Regions from separate parts of the Denitratisoma sp. DHT3 genome, predicted to be linked through region 1. Evidence: riboswitches for the same ligand, from Rfam matches in the RefSeq annotation. Region 1 holds a riboswitch; each other region holds the start of a gene.
The links. A riboswitch is a leader RNA that binds a small molecule or an ion and turns the genes downstream of it on or off. The one in region 1 is predicted to bind S-adenosylhomocysteine.
Positions count from the first base shown of each region.

Region 2: another riboswitch for S-adenosylhomocysteine. It lies ahead of ahcY (adenosylhomocysteinase); the one in region 1 lies ahead of metH (methionine synthase).
Region 3: another riboswitch for S-adenosylhomocysteine. It lies ahead of ahcY (adenosylhomocysteinase); the one in region 1 lies ahead of metH (methionine synthase).

Region 1 is NZ_CP020914.1:2,433,643-2,441,156, reverse strand. It holds gene B9N43_RS11205 (DHA2 family efflux MFS transporter permease subunit) at 1-1,311, shown strand, start outside; gene B9N43_RS11200 (NADPH-dependent FMN reductase) at 1,578-2,126, shown strand; gene B9N43_RS11195 (rubredoxin) at 2,192-2,356, opposite strand; gene B9N43_RS11190 (cytochrome P450) at 2,376-3,629, opposite strand; gene B9N43_RS11185 (TetR/AcrR family transcriptional regulator) at 3,770-4,426, opposite strand; gene B9N43_RS17205 (hypothetical protein) at 4,628-4,783, shown strand; S-adenosyl-L-homocysteine riboswitch at 4,839-4,930, shown strand; gene metH (methionine synthase) at 5,109-7,514, shown strand, end outside.
Region 2 is NZ_CP020914.1:2,250,792-2,258,305, forward strand. It holds gene B9N43_RS17695 (TetR family transcriptional regulator) at 1-588, opposite strand, end outside; gene metF (methylenetetrahydrofolate reductase [NAD(P)H]) at 704-1,534, opposite strand; gene ahcY (adenosylhomocysteinase) at 1,557-2,975, opposite strand; S-adenosyl-L-homocysteine riboswitch at 2,997-3,086, opposite strand; gene metK (methionine adenosyltransferase) at 3,107-4,273, opposite strand; gene B9N43_RS10400 (TetR/AcrR family transcriptional regulator) at 4,710-5,342, shown strand; gene B9N43_RS10405 (cobyrinate a,c-diamide synthase) at 5,680-6,978, opposite strand; gene cobO (cob(I)yrinic acid a,c-diamide adenosyltransferase) at 6,978-7,514, opposite strand, start outside.
Region 3 is NZ_CP020914.1:3,247,624-3,255,137, reverse strand. It holds gene B9N43_RS15055 (TonB-dependent receptor) at 277-2,709, shown strand; gene B9N43_RS17240 (hypothetical protein) at 2,770-2,934, shown strand; gene B9N43_RS15050 (TonB-dependent receptor) at 3,088-5,436, shown strand; S-adenosyl-L-homocysteine riboswitch at 5,555-5,618, shown strand; gene ahcY (adenosylhomocysteinase) at 5,676-7,085, shown strand; gene B9N43_RS15040 (TlyA family RNA methyltransferase) at 7,131-7,514, shown strand, end outside.

The sequences.
Region 1 (7,514 bases):
CTGGGCGTGGTCGCCTCGATCCTGCCCAGCGGCAGCTTCAACGTGGCCATCCCGGCCCTGATGCGGGATTTCGGTCTGGGCCACGACAGCGTGCAGTTCGTGGTCACCACCTTCATGGTGGCCAGCACCGTCGGGATGCTGGCGGCGCCCTGGCTGATCCAGCGCTTCGGCCTGCGCCGCTGCTTCGAGGGCACGATGGCCGTGCTGCTGGTGAGCAGTTTCCTGGGCAGCCTGAGCCCCAGTTTCGGCCTGCTGCTGGCCGCCCGCCTGATCCAGGGCTGCACCGCGGCGATGATGGCGCCGATGGGGGCGATCGTGGTGATGCGCCTGTTTCCGCCGGACCGCCAGGGCCGCGCCTTCGGCGTGAATTCCCTGTCCGTCACGCTGGCGCTGGCGCTGGCGCCGGCGGTGGGCGGTGTGCTGGTGGATCTCTGGGGCTGGCGCGCCGTGTCGTTGCTGCCGGTGCCGGTGAGCCTCCTGGCCTGGTGGGGCGCCCGTCGTCTGCTGCGGCATGAGGCGCCGGGCGGCAATGCGCCCTTCGACTGGCTGGGGATGAGCCTGCTGACGCTTTTGACGTTGGCCTGGCTGGCCTCGTTCACCAGCCCGACGGGCAAGCCGAGCCTGAGCTGGACCGGCGCCTGCATGGGCGTGACGCTGGCGGCCCTGGGTTGTTTCATCGTCCATCTGCGCCGGGCGCCGGCGCCGATCCTGGGCACGGAGCTGTTCCGGCTGCGCCATCTGACGCTGGGTTCGGGCGTGAATTTCCTGATGGGCTTCGGCATGTACGGCTCCGCCTACCTGATGCCGGTATTCCTTCAAAACGTGCTCGGCTTTTCCGCCGCCCACGCCGGCGCGGCGCAGATGCCGGGTACCCTGGCCCTGTCGCTGACCTTCCCCCTGGCCGGGATACTGGCCGACCGCCTGATGCCGCGTCCCCTGATCGTCGCCGGCCTGGCGGTGTTCGCCATGTCCTTCGTCGCGCTGTGGCATTACGGTGCCGCCGTGACCTACCTGGGCTTCATCCTGGTCACCGTGGTCGGCCGAGTCGGCCAGAGCTTCGCTCTCACACCGATCAACAAGGCTTCCCTCTCCGACCTCCACGGCCGCGTGCTCAGCGAGGCCTCGATGCTGCTCAACTATCTGCGCCAGCTGGGCGGCGTGCTGGGCGTGGCCAGCGCCGCGGCCTACGTCGAGTGGCGCGCCGGCGTCCTGGGCGGCGATGCCCAGGCCCTGGCCACGGCGTTCAGCGAGGGCTATCTGCTGATCGCGGTGGCGTTGGGACTGGCGATCGTGGCGGCGAGCCGGAGGTAGAAAGGCTCGCCCCCCTTCGCCCCCCTCCGGGGGGTTCGATACGGCTCGCTGCGCTCGGGTGTTTGGGGGAACGTTGTGGGGGCACCGATGCGTTGCGGCTTCGCCGCGTGCCGTTTTTCCTTGCGGCGGCGCGGCGGAAAAGCTCGTTTTTCACGCTGCGCTATAAAGGGAATCTTCACCAAACCGTTTCCGCCGCGCCCGGAGTCCGAATTTTCCAGCCGTGGCGGCATTTCACGATGTTCGACTCCGGAAGGGAGGAACGCACCATGGCATCCAAGAAAATCGCGGTACTCGTCGGCAGCCTGCGCAAGCAGTCCTTCAATCGCAAGATGGCCAAGGCGTTGATCGCCTGCGCGCCCGCCGCGCTCGATCTGGAGATCGTCGAGATCGGCCAGCTGCCGCTCTACAACCAGGACGGCGACGACGAGGGCCTGCCGGCGCCGGAATGGACGGCATTCCGCGAACGGATGCGGCCGTTCGACGGCGTGCTGTTCGTCACGCCCGAGTACAACCGCTCGGTGCCGGCGGCGCTCAAGAACGCGCTCGACGTCGGCTCCCGTCCGTATGGCCAGAGCATCTGGAGCGGCAAGCCCGGCGCGGTGATTAGCGTGTCGCCGGGCGCGATCGGCGGTTTCGGCGCCAATCATCATCTGCGCCAGTCGCTGGTTTCCCTGGCTGTGCCGGTGATGGCGCAGCCGGAGGCCTATATCGGCGGCGCCGCGAGTCTGTTCGACGCGGCCGGCAACCTGGCCAACGACGGTACGCGCACCTTCATCCAGGAATTCATGAACAGTTTCGCCGCCTGGGTTGAGTGAGGCTCGCCCCCTTCGCCCTGAGCCCTTCGACGGGCTCAGGGCGAACGGACTTGATCCGCGTTTCCTTAGAACTCCTCCATCACGAAGTCGCTCTTGGGAGTGCCGCAGTCGGGGCAGATCCAGTCCGCCGGCACGTCTTCCCAGCGGGTACCGGGGGCAATGCCGTGATTGGGAAGGCCCAGGGCCTCGTCGTAGACGAAGCCGCAGGTCATGCACATCCAGCGTTTCATTTGTCGCTCCAGGGTGGGGTTAGTTGAATTCGTAGCGTACGGGCAGGCTGCGGAAGCCGCCAACCAGATTGGAGGCGATCATCTTGGGTTCGCCCGCCAGTTCGATGCGCTTCAACTGCGGGATCAGCCGGCTGAAAAAAGCGTCCAGTTCGAACAGCGCCAGCTGGCGGCCGACGCAGGCGTGCACGCCGTAGCCGAAGGCGACGTGGCCCGAGGTGTCGCGGTCGATACGGAACGCGTCGGCATTCTCGAACAGCGTCTCGTCGCGGTTGCCCGAGGGATAGAAGAGGACGACGGCGTCGCCGGCGCGGATGGTCGTGTCGCGCAGGACGAAGTCCTCGGTGGCGGTGCGGACGAAATGACGCACCGGCGAGACCCAGCGGCAGATCTCGTTGCTGGCGTTGCGCATCAGCTGCGGATCGGCGCGCAGCTTGTCCATCTCCTGCGGGTGGGTGATGAAGCCGTACATGCCGCCGGCGAGCGCGGCCGAGGTCGTGTCGTGGCCCGCGGTGATCGTCACCATCATGTAGGAGAGCGCCTCGATCATGCCGATGGGGTTGTCGTCGATCCGGGCGTTGGCGATCGCGCTGGTGAGGTCGTCGGTCGGGTTGGCCTGGCGGTCGGCCAGCAGCTTGCCCAGGTAGCCCATGAATTCACCGTAGGCGGCCATGCCGTAGTCGCCTTCCTTTTGCAGGTCGGGATCGCCGGCGGCGAGCAGGGCCTGGGTCATGCGCAGGATGTAGGGGCCGTCCTCGCTCGGCGCGCCGAGAATCGAGGTGATCGCTTCGAGGGGATACCAGACCGCGATGTCGCTGGCGAAATCGCAGCGGCCGTCCATCGACTTCATTTTCTCGATGAAGCTGTCGGCGATGGCCTCGATCCGCGGGGTGAGCTTGCGCAGCCCGCTGCCGATGAACCAGCGCGCCGAAACGTCGCGGTACTTGGCGTGGTCGGGCTCGTCCATGTCGAGGATGGTGCGCGACCCGCCGGTGCGGGAGCCGAACATCTGCAGGGTGGCTTCTTCGATGGCCTTGGGAATCAGGGTCAGGCGCGGCGCGCTGACGAAGATGTCGTGGTTCTTCTCGACCAGCTTGATGTCCTCGTTGCATACCACGGTCCAGAACGGTCGGTAGGGCTCCCGGTCCACCCAGGCGACGGGCATGTCGCGGCGCAGACGGGTGAAATCGGCATGGAGCCGGGCTTCATCGCCGTAGGCGGCGGGACTGAAAATGTCGATGCCGTCGGGCAGACGGGGGTTGGGGGTTGCTGTCACGGGTCGTCTCCTTGTTGGATGCGCGGGGGAACGCGCCTTGTTATGGAGTCGGCAAGCTAACAACTATTAGTCTGTAGTGTCAATGGGCACGGTGGGTGCGATGTGCCTCGATGGTCGTTGCCGGTTCGGCGGGGCGGCGTTCAGGCGGCGGAGGCGAACGGGGATTCGGGACGCGTCAGGGCGGAGTTCACCATTTCCAGCACCATCTCCAGATGGCGCTGCCGGGCTTCCGCCGAGAACGGGTCCTGGTTGATCAGGTTGCGGTACAGCGGCGCCATGGTGATGTAGGACACCAGCACGTTGTGGAAGGCCATGGTGGCCCAGGGCAGCAAGGGGGGCGACAAGGTGACGCCGCCGCCGGCGGACGGCGCGAACAGGGGGCGGAAGAACCGGGTCAGCATCTCCGTCGTACCCGGCGCCTCGGCCAGGGCGGCATGTTGCAGCAGACGGGCGAAGTTGGGATGGCGGAAGTGCAGTTCCACCATCTGGCGAGTCCAGGCCAGGACCGCGTTCTTGTCGTGCGGGGAGAAGGTCGCGGCCTCGGCGATCAGCGGTTGGAAGTGGCCCAGCAGTCGTTCCAGCACGGCTTTGTAGAGCGACTCCTTGTTGCGGAAATGGTTGTAGAGGCTGGGCGGGCGAATGCCCACCTGCTCGGCCAGCTCGATCAGCGACGCGGCCTTGTAGCCCTTGGCGGCGAACAGGTTTTCCGCGACGTCGAGGATGCGGTCGGCGGTCGATGAGGTCTCCGCGGGGCTTTCCATGAGGTGACAGGACGGGCAGGTCGGAAAGGTCATCATTCTATCGAGGGTATTCGCCAGCGGTGGCGTTTGCCGCTGGGGGCGCCATAAGGATGATGTAAGTCTTTGCCCTCGGCCTTGCGCTCCTGTCCTTCAAAGGCAAAGGAGGAAGTGCGATGGAACGGATCGATCGACTATCCAGGGTGGTCAGCCCGTCGTCATGGACTGGTGTGCGGCACGGCGCTTCTCGCCGTCGGTTTGATGGGAAGCTACGCCGGCACCGGGCGCCACACGCTGCCGTTCCTGATCCAGACCTACCGCCGCGATACCGGCGAGGTGATGCACGACATCTCGGCGCCGGTCTATGTCAAGGGACGCCACTGGGGCGGCGTCCGCATCGGCTATCGCACCGAATAGGGGGTGCCCGCGTCAGCGGCGACCCATGTCGCCTGCCCGACGCTATAATGCGCGCGTTTCCGAGGAGCGCTGCAAGGTAGCGGGCCGGACCGAAGATCGTCCAGCCCCGGCCCTAGGCTCGGAATTCTCCAACGGCGCTCACCGAACCTGGAATATTGACCGGGATACAGGTGAGCCGCATCGGCGCTCCGGTTCCGGTCATGGATTGGAGATTGCCGTGACCACCCCCCACACCCCCACTGTCCTCGACGCCGCCCCGCAGCCCGACCGCAGCGCCGAACTGCGCGCCCTGGCCGCGCGGCGCCTGCTGATCCTCGACGGCGCGATGGGCACCATGATCCAGCGCCACGGCCTGGCCGAGGCCGATTACCGCGGCGAGCGTTTCCGCGACCACGGCAAGGAACTGAAGGGCAACAACGACCTCCTGCTGCTGACCCGGCCCGAGGTGATCGCCGGCATCCACGAAGCCTACCTGGCGGCCGGCGCCGACATCCTGGAGACCAACACTTTCAATTCGACGCGCATCTCCCAGGCCGAGTACGGACTGGGAGACCTGGCCCACGAACTGAACCTGGCCGGCGCCCGCCTGGCGCGGCAGGCGGCGGACAAGTATTCGACGCCCGACAAGCCGCGCTTCGTCGCCGGCGTGATCGGCCCCACCAGCCGCACCGCCTCGCTCTCGCCCGACGTCAACGACACCAGCTTCCGCAGCGTCACCTTCGACGAACTGGTGGCCGACTACCTCGAAGCCGCGCGCGGCCTCACCGACGGCGGTGCCGACATCCTGCTGATCGAGACCGTGTTCGACACCTTGAACGCCAAGGCCGCGGTGTTCGCCGTCGAGCGTTTCTTCGACGAAGCGGGGCGGCGCTGGCCGGTGATGATCTCCGGCACCATCACCGACGCCGCCGGGCGCACGCTGTCGGGCCAGACCCCCGAGGCTTTCTGGAACTCCCTGCGCCACGCGCAGCCCCTGGCCTTCGGCTTCAACTGCGCGCTGGGGGCGAAGGAGTTGCGCCAGCACGTCGAGGAGATCTCGCGCCTGTGCGACTGCCTGGTCTCCGCCCACCCCAACGCCGGCCTGCCCAACGCCTTCGGCGGCTACGACGAGACGCCCGCGATGCTGGCCGAGGAGATCGGCGACTGGGCCCGCTCGGGGCTGGTGAACATCGTCGGCGGCTGCTGCGGCACCACGCCCGAGCACATCCGCGCCATCGCCGAGCGGGTCGCCGGACTCGCGCCGCGCGCCCCGGCCGCGCCCGAGCCGCGCCTGCGCCTGTCGGGCCTGGAGCCGTTCAACGTCGGCGCCGACTCGCTGTTCGTCAATGTCGGCGAACGCACCAACGTCACCGGCTCCAAGGCTTTCGCCCGCATGATCCTGGAGGGCCGCTTCGAGGACGCCCTGGTCGTGGCCCGCCAGCAGGTCGAGAACGGCGCCCAGGTGGTGGACGTGAACATGGACGAGGCGATGCTGGATTCGCGGGCGGCGATGGTGCAGTTCCTCAACCGCGTCGCCTGCGAGCCGGACATCGCCCGCGTGCCGCTGATGCTGGACTCCTCCAAGTGGGAAGTGATCGAGGCCGGCCTCAAGTGCGTGCAGGGCAAGGGCATCGTCAATTCCATCTCGATGAAGGAGGGCGAGGCGCAATTCCTCGAACAGGCGCGCCTGGCGAAGCGTTACGGCGCCGCCGTGATCGTGATGGCCTTCGACGAGCAGGGCCAGGCCGACACCTTCGCCCGCAAGACCGGGATCTGCAAGCGCGCCTATGATCTGCTGGTGGCCGACGGCTTCCCCGCCGAGGACATCATCTTCGACCCCAACGTCTTCGCCATCGCCACCGGCATCCCCGAGCACGACAACTACGCCGTGGACTTCATCGAGGCGGTGCGCTGGATCGGCGCCAATCTGCCCCACGCCAGGACCAGCGGCGGGGTCTCCAACGTCAGCTTCTCCTTCCGCGGCAACGAGCCGGTGCGCGAGGCGATCCACACCGTGTTCCTCTACCACGCGGTGCGGGCCGGGCTCACCATGGGCATCGTCAACGCCGGCCAGCTCGGCGTCTATGACGACCTGGACCCGGTGCTGCGGGAAAAGGCGGAGGACGTGGTGCTCAACCGCAAGCCGGGGGCCGGGGACGCCCTGGTGGAATTCGCCCAGACGGTGAAGGGCCAGGCGAAGGAACAGGTCCAGGACCTGGCCTGGCGCCAGTGGTCTGTGGAAAAGCGCCTGGAGCACGCGCTGGTGAAGGGCATCACCGAGTTCGTGGTGGCCGATGCCGAGGAGTGCCGCGCCGCCCTGGAAGCCGCGGGCAGGCCGCCGCTGGCGGTGATCGAAGGGCCCTTGATGGCCGGCATGAACGTGGTCGGCGACCTGTTCGGCGCCGGCAAGATGTTCCTGCCCCAGGTGGTGAAGTCGGCCCGCGTGATGAAGCAGGCCGTGGCCCACCTGGTGCCCTTCATCGAGGAGGAGAAGCGCAGGAGCGGCGCCGCCAGCAAGGGCCGGATCGTGGTCGCCACGGTCAAGGGCGACGTGCATGACATCGGCAAGAACATCGTCGGCGTGGTGCTGGGCTGCAACGGCTACGAAGTCGTGGACCTGGGCGTGATGGTGCCCTGCGAGAAGATCCTGCACGCCGCCAGGGAGCACGGTGCGCAGGTGATCGGCCTGTCGGGCCTGATCACGCCCTCGCTGGAGGAGATGAGCCACGTCGCCGCCGAGATGGAGCGCCAG
Region 2 (7,514 bases), 180 kb from region 1:
GATGTGGTAGTCAATCAATTGTGAAGCATTTCCAACAAATGACGTCATCACCATCAAACTCACTAACCCCTCTATAAAAATGCGGGTGTCTTGCGCTGCCCGTTCTGGAACTAGTTCAGCTTTCAAAGCATTCTGTAAAGCGGCTTGGTGGTAAGCAAGTGCTGTCATGCGGTGTAGTTCGTTTTGGGTATTCTGAAGCTCATTCCAGATTGGCCCGCAATCTTCCTGATACTCGGAGCAAGTGAGGATAATTTTTAGCGCCTTCCGAATCTTCTGATGATTCTCAAGATCCGCGACCGACTTCTTCAATACAAGCGCTACAGCATTTAGCGGCTCGTGCAGATCAAGTTGTACGGCTAGGTCATCTTTAACCTGCAGTAGCCATATGCGAAGCTCCATGCAGAGCACATTCAAAATATCTCGCTTGCCAGTGAAATGCCAGTAAATCGCGCCCCGGGTAACACCGGCGTTTCTTGCTATCTCATCCATACTTGCCAGGCTGACGCCACGCGCCAAAAATACTCGTTCAGCCGCCTCAAGAATTCGGGAGCGGGTTTGGTCTGCCTCTTCTTTCCGCCTACGTGCCATATCAATATGCTCCAATGGCCAATAACAACTGGCTAAAGATGTATTTCAGATATACAAATGACCTATTGCCGTTTTCTTGGAATTTCCAGAAGGCGGGGTTGCCGCCTTCTGGAGATCAAGCCACCCCAATACGACGGCAAATTTCTGCCACCAACGGTGACTGGTTGAGGGTGTAAAAATGCAAGCCCGGAGCGCCACTCTCCAACAAACGCCTACATAAGTCCGACACGAGGTCTAAACCATATGCTTTTACTGACTCTGCATCATTCTCAAAATCATCGAAGCGCTTGCGCATCCAGCGCGGTAGCTCCGCGCCACATGCATCAGAAAATCTGACGATTTTTTCGAAGTTAGATATGGGCATGATGCCGGGGACAATAGGAATATGGACACCCCGTGATCGAACCTGGTCAACAAATTGTATGTAGGCATCTACGTTGTAGAAATATTGCGTTATTACAGAGTCGGCACCAGCTTCTACCTTTCGAACAAAATTTTCAATATCGTCTCGGTTGGACTTCGATTCTGGATGAACCTCAGGATATCCGGCGACTACCAGATGGAAGAAGTCACCAGTTTCATGCCGGATGAACTGAATCAGTTCTGACGCATGGCGAAACTCACCTGGCGCAACAAATCCAGAAGGCAAATCGCCTCGTAAGGCAACGATGCGACTTACTCCTGCACTTCTGTAGTCCTCCAGCATATTTCCGAGACTATCTCGCGTTGCCCCAATGCATGACAAATGCGGCGCCGCACTTAATCCAGAGCGCTGTATTTGCAATACCGTTTCCAGGGTCCGGTCACGAGTTGATCCACCAGCACCAAATGTCACTGAAAAATATGTTGGATTCAGGCTTTCCAGTGCCTCCCACGTCTTCCTCAACTTCTCCATACCTTCTAGAGTTTGTGGAGGGAAAAACTCGAATGAAATTTGCTTAGTCATGACTATTCATTCATGAAAAGCATTAATAGCGGTAGTGGTCGGCCTTGTAGGGGCCTTCCTTGGGCACCCCGATGTAGGCTGCCTGCTGATCGGTCAGCTCGGTGAGTTGCACGTTGAGCGTCTTCAACTGCAGGCGGGCCACCTTTTCGTCCAGATGCTTGGGCAGGGTATACACGCCCACCGGATACGCGGCGGTCTTGGTGAACAACTCGATCTGGGCGATGGTCTGGTTGGCGAAGCTGGAGGACATCACATAGGACGGATGGCCGGTGCCGCAACCGAGGTTCACCAGTCGCCCCTTGGCCAGCAGGATGATGCGCTTGCCATCAGGGAAGATGACGTGGTCCACCTGGGGTTTGATTTCTTCCCACTGGTACTTTTCCAGGGAAGCGACATCGATTTCGTTGTCGAAGTGGCCGATGTTGCAGACGATGGCGTTGTTCTTCATCTTCACCATGTGCTCATGGGTGATGACGTGGAAGTTGCCGGTGGTGGTGACGAAAATGTCGGCCTTGTCGGCGGCGTATTCCATGGTGACCACGCGATAGCCTTCCATGGCGGCCTGGAGGGCGCAGATCGGGTCGATCTCGGTGACCCAGACCTGGGCGGAGAGGGCGCGCAGGGCCTGGGCCGAGCCCTTGCCCACATCGCCGTAGCCGCAGACCACGGCGATTTTGCCGGCGATCATCACGTCGGTGGCGCGCTTGATGCCGTCCACCAGGGATTCGCGGCAGCCGTAGAGGTTGTCGAACTTGGACTTGGTCACCGAGTCGTTGACGTTGATGGCGGGGAACTTGAGCTCGCCCCGCTGATGCATCTGGTACAGGCGATGGACGCCGGTGGTGGTTTCCTCGGTGACGCCCTTGATCTTCGCCAGGCGGGTGGAATACCAGGCCTTGTCGCTGGCCAGCTTGGCCTTGATGCTGGCGAAGAGAATGGTCTCCTCTTCGGAGCCGGGCTTGGCCAGCACCGCGATGTCCTGCTCGGCCCGGGCACCCAGGTGCAGCAGCAGGGTGGCGTCGCCGCCGTCGTCGAGGATCATGTTGGAATGGCCGCCATCGGACCACTCGAAGATGCGGTGGGTGTAGTCCCAGTAGTCGGTGAGGCTCTCGCCCTTGACGGCGAAGACGGCGATGCCGTCCTTGGCGATGGCTGCGGCGGCGTGATCCTGGGTCGAGAAAATGTTGCAGGAAGCCCAGCGCACCTGAGCGCCGAGGGCCACCAGGGTCTCGATCAGAACCGCGGTCTGAATGGTCATGTGCAGCGACCCGGTGATGCGAGCGCCCTTCAAGGGCTGGCTCTTGGCGAATTCCTCGCGGATGGCCATCAGGCCGGGCATCTCGGTTTCCGCGATGCGGATTTCCTTGTGGCCCCAGTCGGCCAGGCCCAGGTCGGCAATAGCGTAGTCAGGGGCAGATTTCAATACAGCACTTACACTCATAATGGTCTCCGTTCAAATTGAGTTGAACAGGCGCCGTTTCTTACAACTTGTCGTTCCGAGCCTGACAGTTCTTCCCAGATAGGAATAGCTGCTGCAGCGCCTCTCGGAATAACAAGCTTCTTAATGCAATGCTACAAACCCGCATCCGCCCTCAACGCGGCAGCCTTATCTGTCAGTTCCCAAGGTAGTCCAGCATTTTCGCGACCAAAGTGGCCGTAAGCCGCTGTCTTCTTGTAGATGGGGCGCAGCAGGTCAAGCATGTTGACGATGCCTTTGGGACGCAGGTCGAAGTGCCTTCTCACCAGATCGGCGATCTTCTCGTCGGAAATCTTGCCTGTGCCGTAGGTAGTGACCCAGACGCTGGTGGGCTGGGAAACACCGATGGCGTAGGACACCTGGACCAGGCACCGGCTGGCCAGGCCCGCGGCGACGATGTTCTTCGCGATATAACGGCCGGCATAGGCGCCGGAACGGTCCACCTTGGAGGGGTCCTTGCCCGAGAAGGCACCTCCGCCGTGGGGGGCCGCGCCACCGTAAGTGTCCACGATAATCTTGCGTCCCGTGAGGCCGCAATCCCCCTGGGGGCCGCCCACCACGAAACGGCCGGTGGGATTCACCAGATACTTGATCTCGCCCTTGATCAGTTCCTTGGGCAGCACTGGCTTGATGATGTCCTCGATCACCGCTTCCCGAATGTCATCAAGGCTAATGTCCGCAGAGTGCTGGGTGGACAGCACCACGGTGTCGATGGCATCGGCCTTGCCATCCTTATAGCGTACCGTAACCTGGGATTTAGCGTCCGGGCGCAGCCAGGAAAGCCGGCCGTTCTTGCGTAGTTGGGACTGGCGCTCCACCAGGCGATGGGACAGGTGGATAGGGAGGGGCATCAGGGTGTCGGTCTCGTCACAGGCATAGCCGAACATCAGGCCCTGATCGCCGGCACCTTGGTCCAGGTTGTCGTCGTAGGCTTTATTCACGCCCTGAGCGATGTCGGGGGACTGCTTGTCGTAGGCCACCAAAACGGCGCAGCCTTTGTAGTCGATGCCGGATTCGGTGTTGTCGTAGCCGATTTCCTTGATGGTGTCCCGGGCGACCTGGATGTAATCGACGTTGGCGTGGGTGGTGATCTCCCCGGCCAGCACTACCAGACCAGTGTTGGTCAGGGTTTCTGCCGCAACCCGGGCATGGCGGTCCTGGGTCAGGATGGCGTCGAGGATGGCATCCGAAATCTGGTCGGCGACCTTGTCCGGGTGGCCTTCGGAAACCGATTCGGAAGTGAAAAAGTATTCTTGAGACATAACGAGCTGCTCCTGTTTAGTTTTCCCCGGGTTTTGCGTTTGGCGCGACAGTCTCCGGGGAACAAAGGCAGTCGACGCTTTAGCGATATTTCGAGCCAACAACCCGGCCCATCCGCCTCGCAAGTTGTCCAATTAACTCGGCGGCCGCTCACCTGAAAATCATGTGCGTTACAATAAACAATACGAGGCGTTGCGTATTGTTATACTACAAGCCTGGTATTGAGATTGTCAACCATGCACAATATGTGCAACACAGTCATGATATTTAACACTTTTCACCATATGAAAGCAGCATCGCGCTCTACATGGATTTACTATTTACGATACTGTTGATATCGTATAAGGGTGGGCTCGATCTGGTCACCCTAATGTGTGATAAAAGCGAAAGGGATTTATGTTGCCCACTGAATCGATCTACACGATGGAGATCAAACGCATGCTGAAGGCCACACTCCAATCAAATTCACGAAATAAGGCTAAGTCGCGAAAAAGTCACGCAGCCCCAGGGCGTCCGAGAAGCGATGACGCTCATCGCGCCATTCTTAGTGCAACTCTAGAGTTACTCGCAGATATCGGCTACGAACGGCTCACCATCTCTGGAGTTGCGACAAAGGCCGGTGTTGGTAAGGCCACAATTTACAGACGGTGGCCTTCCAAGTTGCCGTTGGTTATGGATGCGTTTGAAGAACTGCCAACCTTAAAATCCCCGGATACTGGAAGCCTCATTGATGATCTTGAAGAACTACTCAAGGACTTTGTGCACTCTTTGAATTCAACTCCATTAGCTCTAGTTCTCGCTGCCATCGGTGGCGAGAGAGCACATGACGCTGCACTTGCCAAAAGGATGGCACCTGTTTTTAAGGCACGAAGACAGCCATTGATGGATGTCTTAGAAAGGTCCGTTGCCCGAAATGAACTTCCACCAGATTTAAATCTCGATGCAGCGGCCGATGTTGTTATGGGGCCTATTGTTAACCGTATTTTCTTTACGGGAAACAATTTAGATGAGAACCACATTCGCCCCTTCATCGAGGCGGCCTTATTTGGAATCAATCGCCTAAGAAAGTAACCCCCTGCCGTATGCATGGCACTTCCATTGTCACCACTTGGCACCAGTCAGACAAGAATTGTCCTTGCTCCAGCCGCTGCCCCCTCCATTTGAGGACCTTGATCTGCGTAGCACGCTGGTTGATGAAGACAAACGTCACACAGGGGATGCTCCCCAGTACGTGACGCATCGGCGCATAAAAACCTCGAAGGATTTGGGCATTTGAACTGTGAGGCCATGAACATGGGTAATCCCCCCGGCAATTAGAGTAGAAATGGGGGGATTACCCTGCCTCCGCACCACCCTCTACCTGGAAGTCACGGAACCCAAAAGCCTGGCGGCGTAAGAGAATGCTCAGCTATGCAAGTGGAAGGAAGAGTAGCGCCGTCGTTACTGGGTTTGATGGGAAGTAGAAGTGTACATACGATGCGGTAAGGCGGCGGAGTCGGTAAATTGCTTCACCTGTTTTCCCATCGGGGTCGTGTGCCTGTACATAGGGCTTCAAGGGCGTTTCGCAGCGGGAGTAGTGGAACGTGTGTCCGCGCAAAGTCCCCTCCGGCAGATTGACTTGTTGTAGCCCCAGTCCGGCTAAGCGTGAACCCATGACACAACTTCCAGGTAGCAATCCGGCAAGTGGATGGCAGTTATTTTCTTGATCTACAAGGCTTTCAAATAAGCTCATCATGCCACCGCATTCAGCCAGGAGTGGTTTCCCCTCCGCGTGGTGAGCGGTGAGCTGCTGCCAGAGGTCATGGCGACGGGCTAAGGCCGGCGCATGAAGTTCCGGATAACCGCCGGGCAGCCAAAGGGCATCACAAGAGGGCAAAGGATCACCCGCTAGAGGTGAAAAAAAACAAAGGGTTGCACCCAAACGGCGTAACGCATCCAGGTTGGCCGGGTAGATGAAGCTGAAGGCGGCATCCCGTGCAATGGCAATGGTGCGCCCGGCCAGTAAAGGCGGTATGTCATCGCCCTGAATGCTCGGGAATTCAACTTTGGGTGGTAGATCGGCGCTGGTGGTATTGGCGATCTGGTCCGCCAGTAGGTCCAAACGTATTTCCAGGTCGTCGATCTCATCCGCCTGCCACAAACCCAAATGGCGTTCGGGCAGGGCGACGGCATCATCCCTTGTCAGTGCGCCGAACCACGCTATACCGGGGGGCAAGCTATTGCGCAGTAGTTCGGCGTGATGGGGGCTGCCGACCCTGTTTGCCAGTACACCGGCAAAGGGTAACTCGGGTCGGTAGCTGGCCAGTCCATGGGCCATGGCACCAAAGGTTTGTGCCATGGCTGAGGCATCAATCAGGCCGAGCACGGGAATCTTGAATCTACAGGCAATATCAGCGGCTGAGGGCCTGCCATCGAAGAGTCCCATTACTCCTTCCACCAGGATCAGGTCAGCATCCTGTGCCGCACTGGCAAGGTGCGATGCCACATCCGCCTCGCCTCCCATGCCCAAATCCAGGTTATAGACCGGGGCACCACAGGCGACAGTCAGTATTTGGGGATCAAGGAAGTCGGGGCCGCATTTGAAGACGCGTACTTGCCGACCTAGCCGCCGATGATGGCGGGCCAGGGCGCCGGTAACCAAAGTCTTGCCTTGACCCGAAGAGGGGGCAGCGATGAGGAGGGCGGGGCATTGGCTCAGGGTTTTCATTACCACTCCAGTCCGGGCATGGCCTTAACCCCAGCAGCGAAGGAATGTTTCACCTGATTGATTTCACTTACCGTATCCGCTGCGGCGATCAAGTCTGGCGGCGCCGCCCGGCCAGTGATGATCACATGTTGTAGGGGGGGGCGTGCAGCAAGTGTCTCCAGCACCGGCGCCAGAGGTTGCCAGCCGTACTTGAGGGGATAGGTGAATTCGTCCAGCACTACCAGGCCATAGGCGGGATCCGCCAGATAGCGGGCGGCAAGGTTCCAGGCTTCCTGGGCTCGAGCCTCGTCCTTGTCCCGGTCTTGGGTGTCCCAGGTGAAGCCATCTCCCATCACATGCCAGCTCACCAGATCGGGAAAACCTCGGAAGAAGGCCTCCTCCCCCGTGTCGGAGCGGCCCTTGATGAACTGAATCACCGCGACTTTCATGCCGTGGCCCAGTGCCCTGGCCACCACGCCAAAGGCGGAGGAGGACTTGCCCTTGCCATTGCCGGTGTTAACCACCAGCACGCCACGCTCGGTCTGGGCTTCGGCGAT
Region 3 (7,514 bases), 810 kb from region 1:
AGCCTTGTGGACTTGGCGCAACAATCACGAACATCGATTTATTGTTCTTTAAATTCATTCGATTATTTGCAACAAACGCTTGCAGGCACCCAAACGGAAGGTTCATTGCGCGCCTTGGCAATTAACTGCTCAGGCAGCAGTGTCCGCATACTCATTACAGGTACCCCTATCATCGCCGGCGGCACTTTTTAGTGTTTCAGGTGGCGTTCCTCCCCCAAAACGATGACTGACGGGGGTAGCCATCTCCTCAGTTTTTCGACTCGAAGGAGAATTGCAATGCGTGACAAGAAGAGCGCACTACCCACCCTCGCAGTACGCGCACTACCCCTGCTGATCGCCGCCGCCTACGCCGGCGGTGCGATCGCGGACGAAACCAAGCTCGAAGAAGTCATCATCACCGCCCAGAAGCGCGCCGAACGCCTGCAGGACGTGCCCATCTCCATCTCCGCGATCAGCGGCAGCCAACTGGAGACCCGCGGCATCGAAGGCAGCAAGGATCTTTCGTCCCTCGCCCCCAACCTGATGGTGAGCTACGGCAACTCCGGCAACAGCACCATGTCCATCATCTCGATCCGCGGCAGCGGCTCGGGTTCGCCCTCGATCTTCCTCGACACCGCGGTCGGCACTTACGTCGATGGCGTCTATGCCGGCAAGAACCAGGGCGGCCTGTTCGACATCGTCGACCTGGAGCGCGTGGAAGTGCTGCGCGGCCCCCAGGGCACCCTGTTCGGCCGCAACACCCTGGCCGGCGCGATCAATTTCGTGACCAAGAAACCCAGCGGCGTGTTCGGCGGCACCGTGAGCCTGGACGTGGGCAATCATGGCGCCAACGTCCAGCGCGTCGCCATCGACCTGCCGCGCATGGGCGCCCTGAACCTGAGCCTGGCCGCCCGCAACGAGACGCGCGACGGCTACGTCAGCAACGCCACCACCGGCAAGGACGCGGGCAAGGTGGACAAGCAGTCCTATCGCCTCGCCGCCACCCTGGACGTCACGCCCAAGTTCCAGGCCAACTACACGTTCGATCACACCGACGTCGACAACACCCCGCTGCCGGTTTCGCTCTATACGCCGTATGGCTGGAAGGGCCCCGTCACCACCAACACCTCGGCCAACAACGCCTACGCCCAGCGCGCCGCCATCATCGCGGGCGCCTCCACCAGCTTCCCCTCTTCCCGCAACACCACGCCCGGCATCGCCGAATGGGAAAAGATGAAGACGGACAACCACGCATTGACCTTGTCCTACCAGGTGAACTCCAACAACACGGTCAAGTACATCTATTCCAACCGGCACATGGACTGGTCCGACTCACTGGATCTGGACGGCGTGACCGCCAACATCTACGCCTATCGGCGCACGACCCAGCTCCAGACCGACTCCCATGAGCTGCAATGGGTGGGCAGCAGCGGCAACCTGAACTACGTCGCCGGCTACTATGCCTACAAGGAGCGCAGCCACACCTACAACCCGCAGACCAGCGGCGGCGGCTTCAACTTCGCCACCGACTTCTCCGGCAGCGTCGAGGCCAAGGCCCTGTTCGCCCAGTTGGACTACGCTTTCAACGACAAGTGGTCGGGCAGCCTGGGCGTCCGCCGCTCCATCGACGAGAAGGGCGTCGACTCCAGCCAGTACGGCACCGGCACCACCTTCGACGGCGCGATGACGGCCGCCGGCCTGCCCGCCTTCATCAACCTGGGCACCCTCATCCCGGTCACCACCTCCCTCGGCGATCCGCTTTCCGTAATAGCGCCGGGCGTGGCGCTGGACTACGCCAAGCAGCCGACCGGCGCCACGACGGTCGCCTACCCGGCGGTGTTCCATGCCGTGGCGAAGAAGTCCTTCGCCTCGACCACGCCGGCGCTGAGCCTGACCTACAAGTTCAATGACGGCTTCAACGTCTATGGCCGCATCGCCAAGGGCTTCCGCTCCGGCGGCTTCGCCGCCGAGGCCGGCGGCGGTTCGGTGGCCCAGGTGACGGCGGCCCGCACCACGCCGTTCAATCCGGAGAAATCCACGACGACGGAACTGGGCTTCAAGGCGACCCTCCTGGACGGCAAGGCGAAGATCAACGGCGCGCTCTACCAGAACAAGATCACCGACCTGCAGACCAACCAGCTGGTGGCGGGCACGACCAGTTCGATCATCGTGAACGCGGGCAAGGCCACCTACCAGGGCCTGGAGCTCGAAGGCCAGTTCGTGGTGGCCGACGGCTGGCGCGTCGGCGCGAGCTGGGGTTACATCGACGCCAAGTTCGACCAGTACATGGACAACGGCCTGAACAACGGCGGCGCACTGATCGACACCGCCAGCAACCGGACGCCGGCCTACGCGCCCAAGCACACGATCAACCTGAACGTGGATGGACGCATCGCCAAGACGGCCTGGGGCACCCTGCGCGGCGTGGTGGACGTCACCTATACCGACAAGATGTACAACCTCGCGGGCAACAAGAGCCTGGCCGCGCCCAACGCGGGCGGCGCCAACGATGCCGAGATGTGCCTGATTCCGTCCAAGACCCTGGTCAACGCCCGCCTGACCCTGGCCGGCGTGCCGGTCGGCGGACCGGGCCGCGCCGACGTGTCGCTGTGGGTGCGCAACCTGGCCAACGTCCGCAAGCCGGTGAACTACATCGACCTCAGCTATTACCGCGTCGCCACCTGGACCGAGCCGCGCATGGTCGGCCTGTCCTTCGGCTACAAGTGGTAATCGCCGCGCGGGCGGATTTCCGCCCGTAGCCGGCAACACCTTGCGGGCGCCGATGGTCGCATGACCATCGGCGCCCGTTTTTCATTCGTGGAAAACGGAAATGCGCGTCTGCCGCCCCCCATTGCCGCCACCGAATGTCGCGGCAATACAACAATCGTGAACTTCAATTCGATACCGCTATTAATCAAACGATTAAAAAAGAACACCGGCCCGGCAGACGGATAGTCGCAAGTCGATATCGAGCCACTTTTTCCTGCCTATGCAGGCATCACCCCAACAACGAATCACCACGATCTACCATCCGCGTCCGGCCATGGCCTTGGCAAGATTCCTCCATGCCCATGGACCTCCATTTCGAACCGGTAGGAGAGAATTTCAATGCGTTACCGTAAGAGCACGGCCATCGTGCGCGCACTTCCCCTGATGATCGCGGCCGCCTATGCCGGCGGCGCCACCGCCGACGAAGGCAAGCTGGAAGAAGTCATCGTCACCGCCCAGAAACGCGCCGAGCGCCTGCAGGATGTGCCCATTTCCATCGCCGCCATCGGCGGCGCGCAGTTGGAGACCCGCGGTCTGGAAGGCGCGAAGAACCTGGACGGCCTGGTACCCAACGTCACCATCAAGCCCAACAACAGCTCTCCCCTGATTTCGGCGGTCGCCATCCGGGGTCTGAACTCCGGCCAGCCCGGCATCTGGGCCGACCCCGCCGTGGGCCTCTACCTCGACGGCGTCTTCGTCGGCAAGAACCAGGGCTCCCTGTTTGAAATCGCCGACCTGGAACGCATCGAAGTGCTGCGCGGTCCCCAGGGCACGCTGTTCGGCCGCAACACCGAGGGCGGCGCGATCAACTTCATCACCCGCAAGCCCGCCGGCGTCTTCAGTGGCAATGTGGGCATCGAGCTGGGCAACCGCCATCGCCACGTCGAGCGGGCGTCCATCGACCTGCCCAAGGTCGGCGCGATGAGCCTGAGCTTCGCGCTGCGCAACGAAGAGCAGGATGGCTTCATCAACAACCCCACAGGCAAGAAGTGGGGCGACAAGAATCGCCAGTCGGCCCGTCTGGCGGCGAACTTCGACATCAGCCCGAAGTTCAAGATCGACTACGCCTACGACACCAGCACCATCAACGAAATGCCGTCGTCGCCCAGCTCCCTCATCAGCACGACGGGTTACAACAAGCTGTACACGTCGCCGCTCGTCACCGGCACCGACCCCTATTTCAACGGTCTGCGGGCGCAGATGGCCCAGTACGTGAATGCGGGCTATCCCTCCTCGGTGGGCTCGGACCCCAACCGCCAGTATTTCCAGAAGCTGGATGTGTCCGGCCACATGCTGACGGCCAACTACGAGCTGAACGCCAACAACAGCCTGAAGTACATCGGCAGCTACCGCAAGATGCGCTACCAGGACAGCACCGACCTGGACGGCACGCCGCTGCCCATCTTCAACGCCGGCAAGGACACCCACTACGACACCTATTCGCACGAGTTCCAGTGGATCGGCAACACCGAGCGCATGAACTACGTGCTGGGCTACTATCAGTTCCGGGATGACGGCAACACCCTGAGCTTCCAGAACGGCCTGTTCTACAACTTCGGCATGGACCCCCGCGGCCCCTACTACCAGATGCCGTACTACCGCGTGAAGACCGATGCCAAGGCGGTCTTTGCCCAGGTCGACTACAAGCTCACCAACGCGCTGACGGCCACCGTGGGCGTACGCCGCACCACGGAGGAAAAGGGCGGCGACATCTGGAAGATCTACACGACTTCCGGTTTCGCCATGCCCGGCCCCAACACGCCGGTAGGCGCCAGCGCGGGAGCCGCTTACGGCACCGTGGCCTATCAGCCGACCTGGACGCCCCAGAGCAATACGGCCAGCTTCTCCGCCACGACGCCGGTGATGGCCCTGAGCTATCGCCTGAACGAGAGCGTCAACGTCTTCGGCCGCGTCGCCAAGGGCTTCAAGAGCGGCGGCTTCTCCCTGGAGGCCCCGACGTCGGCGCAAGCGATGACGCCCTTCCAACCCGAGCGCTCGACCGCCTATGAACTGGGCGTGAAGACCAGCTTCTGGGACGGCAAGGCCCAGGTGAACGCCACCGTGTTCCGCACCGACGTGAAGGACTTCCACGTTTCCCTGCTGCCCCCGGGCGGCACCACGCCGGTGATCGTCAATGCCGGCAAGTCGCGGAGCCAGGGCTTCGAACTGGAAGGCAGCTTCGTGCTGGCGCCGGGCTGGAAACTCCAGACCAACTACGGCTACCTGGATGCCAAGTTCAAGGAGTACCTGGGCCGCAACCAGTGGGGCGCCCTGGTCGACGTGGCGTCCAACACCGTGCTCGGCTACGCGCCCAAGCATCAGTTGAGCGTGAGCCTGGACGGCCGCCTGGCCAAGACCCAGTGGGGCACGCTGCGCGGCATCCTCGATGTCAACTACTCGGCCAAGTACTACAACTACAGTGGCCAGAAGACGGCGGTCGGCACCAATGTCAACGTGGGCAACTCGGTGGATGAGTCGACGATTCCGGCGATGACCTTCGTCAATGCCCGTCTGCTGCTGTCCGGCGTGCCGGTGGGCGGCCCGGGCGCCGCGGACCTGTCCCTGTGGGTGCGCAACCTGACCGACCAGAAGAAGATGCTCGGCCACATCGACGTCGGTGGCTACTATCGCGTCGCCCAGTGGACGGAACCGCGTACCTACGGTGTCTCTTTGAACTACAAGTGGTAAGAATTCCGGAGGGGCGGATCTCCGCTCCCCGGACGGCAACATCTTGCGGGCGCCGATGGTCGCATGACCATCGGCGCCCGTTTTTCATGGGGTGGCGGCAACGGTTATAATCCGCCGCCTCCGAGGAGCGCTGCGAGGGTCTCCCCCCAGGCTCGGACATTTCAGAACGGCGCTCGCCTGACCCGACCGGGGAGGGTGAGCCGCATCCTTCCCGGTCACAGCCATAGGAGTACCACGCTGTGACTCAAGCTACCCAGGATTTCGACTACGTCGTTGCCGACCTCGCGCTCGCCGACTGGGGCCGCAAGGAAATCCGGATCGCCGAGACCGAGATGCCCGGCCTGATGTCGATCCGCGACGAATACGCGAAGAGCCAGCCGCTCAAGGGCGCGCGCATCACCGGCTCGCTGCACATGACCATCCAGACCGCCGTGCTGATCGAGACGCTGACCGCGCTCGGCGCCGAGGTGCGCTGGGCCTCGTGCAACATCTTCTCGACCCAGGACCACGCCGCCGCCGCGATCGCCAAGGACGGCATCCCCGTGTTCGCCGTGAAGGGCGAGTCGCTGGAGGACTACTGGGACTACACCCATCGCATCTTCGAATGGAAAGATGGCGGCTACTCCAACATGATCCTCGACGACGGCGGCGACGCCACGCTGCTGCTGCACCTGGGCAGCAAGGCCGAACGGGATCTCTCGGTGCTCGACAAGCCCGACAGCGAGGAGGCCACCGTGCTGTTCGCCTCGATCCGCGCCAAGCTCAAGCAGGACCCGGCCTGGTACTCGACGCGGCTGGCCCAGATCAAGGGCGTCACCGAGGAGACCACCACCGGCGTGCACCGCCTCTACCAGATGCACGAGCGCGGCGAGCTGAAGATTCCGGCGATCAACGTCAACGACTCGGTGACCAAATCCAAGTTCGACAACCTCTACGGCTGCCGCGAATCGCTGGTCGACGGCATCAAGCGCGCCACCGACGTGATGGTCGCCGGCAAGGTCGCCGTGGTCTGCGGCTACGGCGACGTCGGCAAGGGCTCGGCGCAGGCGCTGCGCGCGCTCTCCGCGCAAGTGTGGGTCACCGAGATCGACCCGATCTGCGCGCTGCAGGCGGCGATGGAAGGCTACCGCGTCGTCACCATGGACTACGCCGCCGACAAGGCCGACATCTTCGTCACCTGCACCGGCAACGTGCACGTGATCGACCACCACCACATGGTGAAGATGAAGGACCAGGCCATCGTCTGCAACATCGGCCACTTCGATTCCGAGATCAACGTCGCCTCGCTCGAACAGTACCCGTGGGAGGAGATCAAGCCGCAGGTCGACCACGTCATCCTGCCCAGCGGCAACCGCATCATCCTGCTCGCCAAGGGCCGCCTGGTGAATCTGGGCTGCGCCACCGGCCATCCGTCCTACGTGATGTCCTCGTCGTTCGCCAACCAGACCATCGCCCAGATCGAGCTGTTCACCCGCACCGCCGAGTATCCGATCGGCGTCTACACGCTGCCCAAGCACCTCGACGAGAAGGTCGCGCGTCTGCAATTGAAGAAGCTCAACGTCCAACTGACGACGCTGACGCCGCAGCAGGCCGCCTACATCGGCGTGCCGGTGGAGGGGCCGTACAAGACCGAGCACTATCGGTATTGACGTACCGCGATTGATGGGTCGTCATCGAGCCGCTGCCCAACCGCCATGGCAATGAACTCCTTCCATTCCCGCGCGCCGAAGCGCAAGCCGCCCCGGCACGAGCGGGAGGCGGTGCCAGCACCCGTGCCGGCGCAGGCGCAGGGCGACGCGCTGCGCGCCGACGCCTGGCTGGTGGCGCACGGCCTGGCGGCGTCGCGCGCCGCCGCGCAAAGGATGATCGAGGCTGGGCGCGTCTCCTGGGACGGCGTCGCGGTGGTCAAGCCTGCCCAATCGCTGCCCGCGAACGCGGAGGTGACGGTGGCCGACGACGATGCCGACCGCTACGTGTCGCGCGGCGGCCTCAAGCTGGCCGGCGCCCTGGCGGCGAGCGGCATCGACCCGCGGGACCGGGTCTGCCTGGACCTGGGCCAGAGCACCGGCGGCTTCACC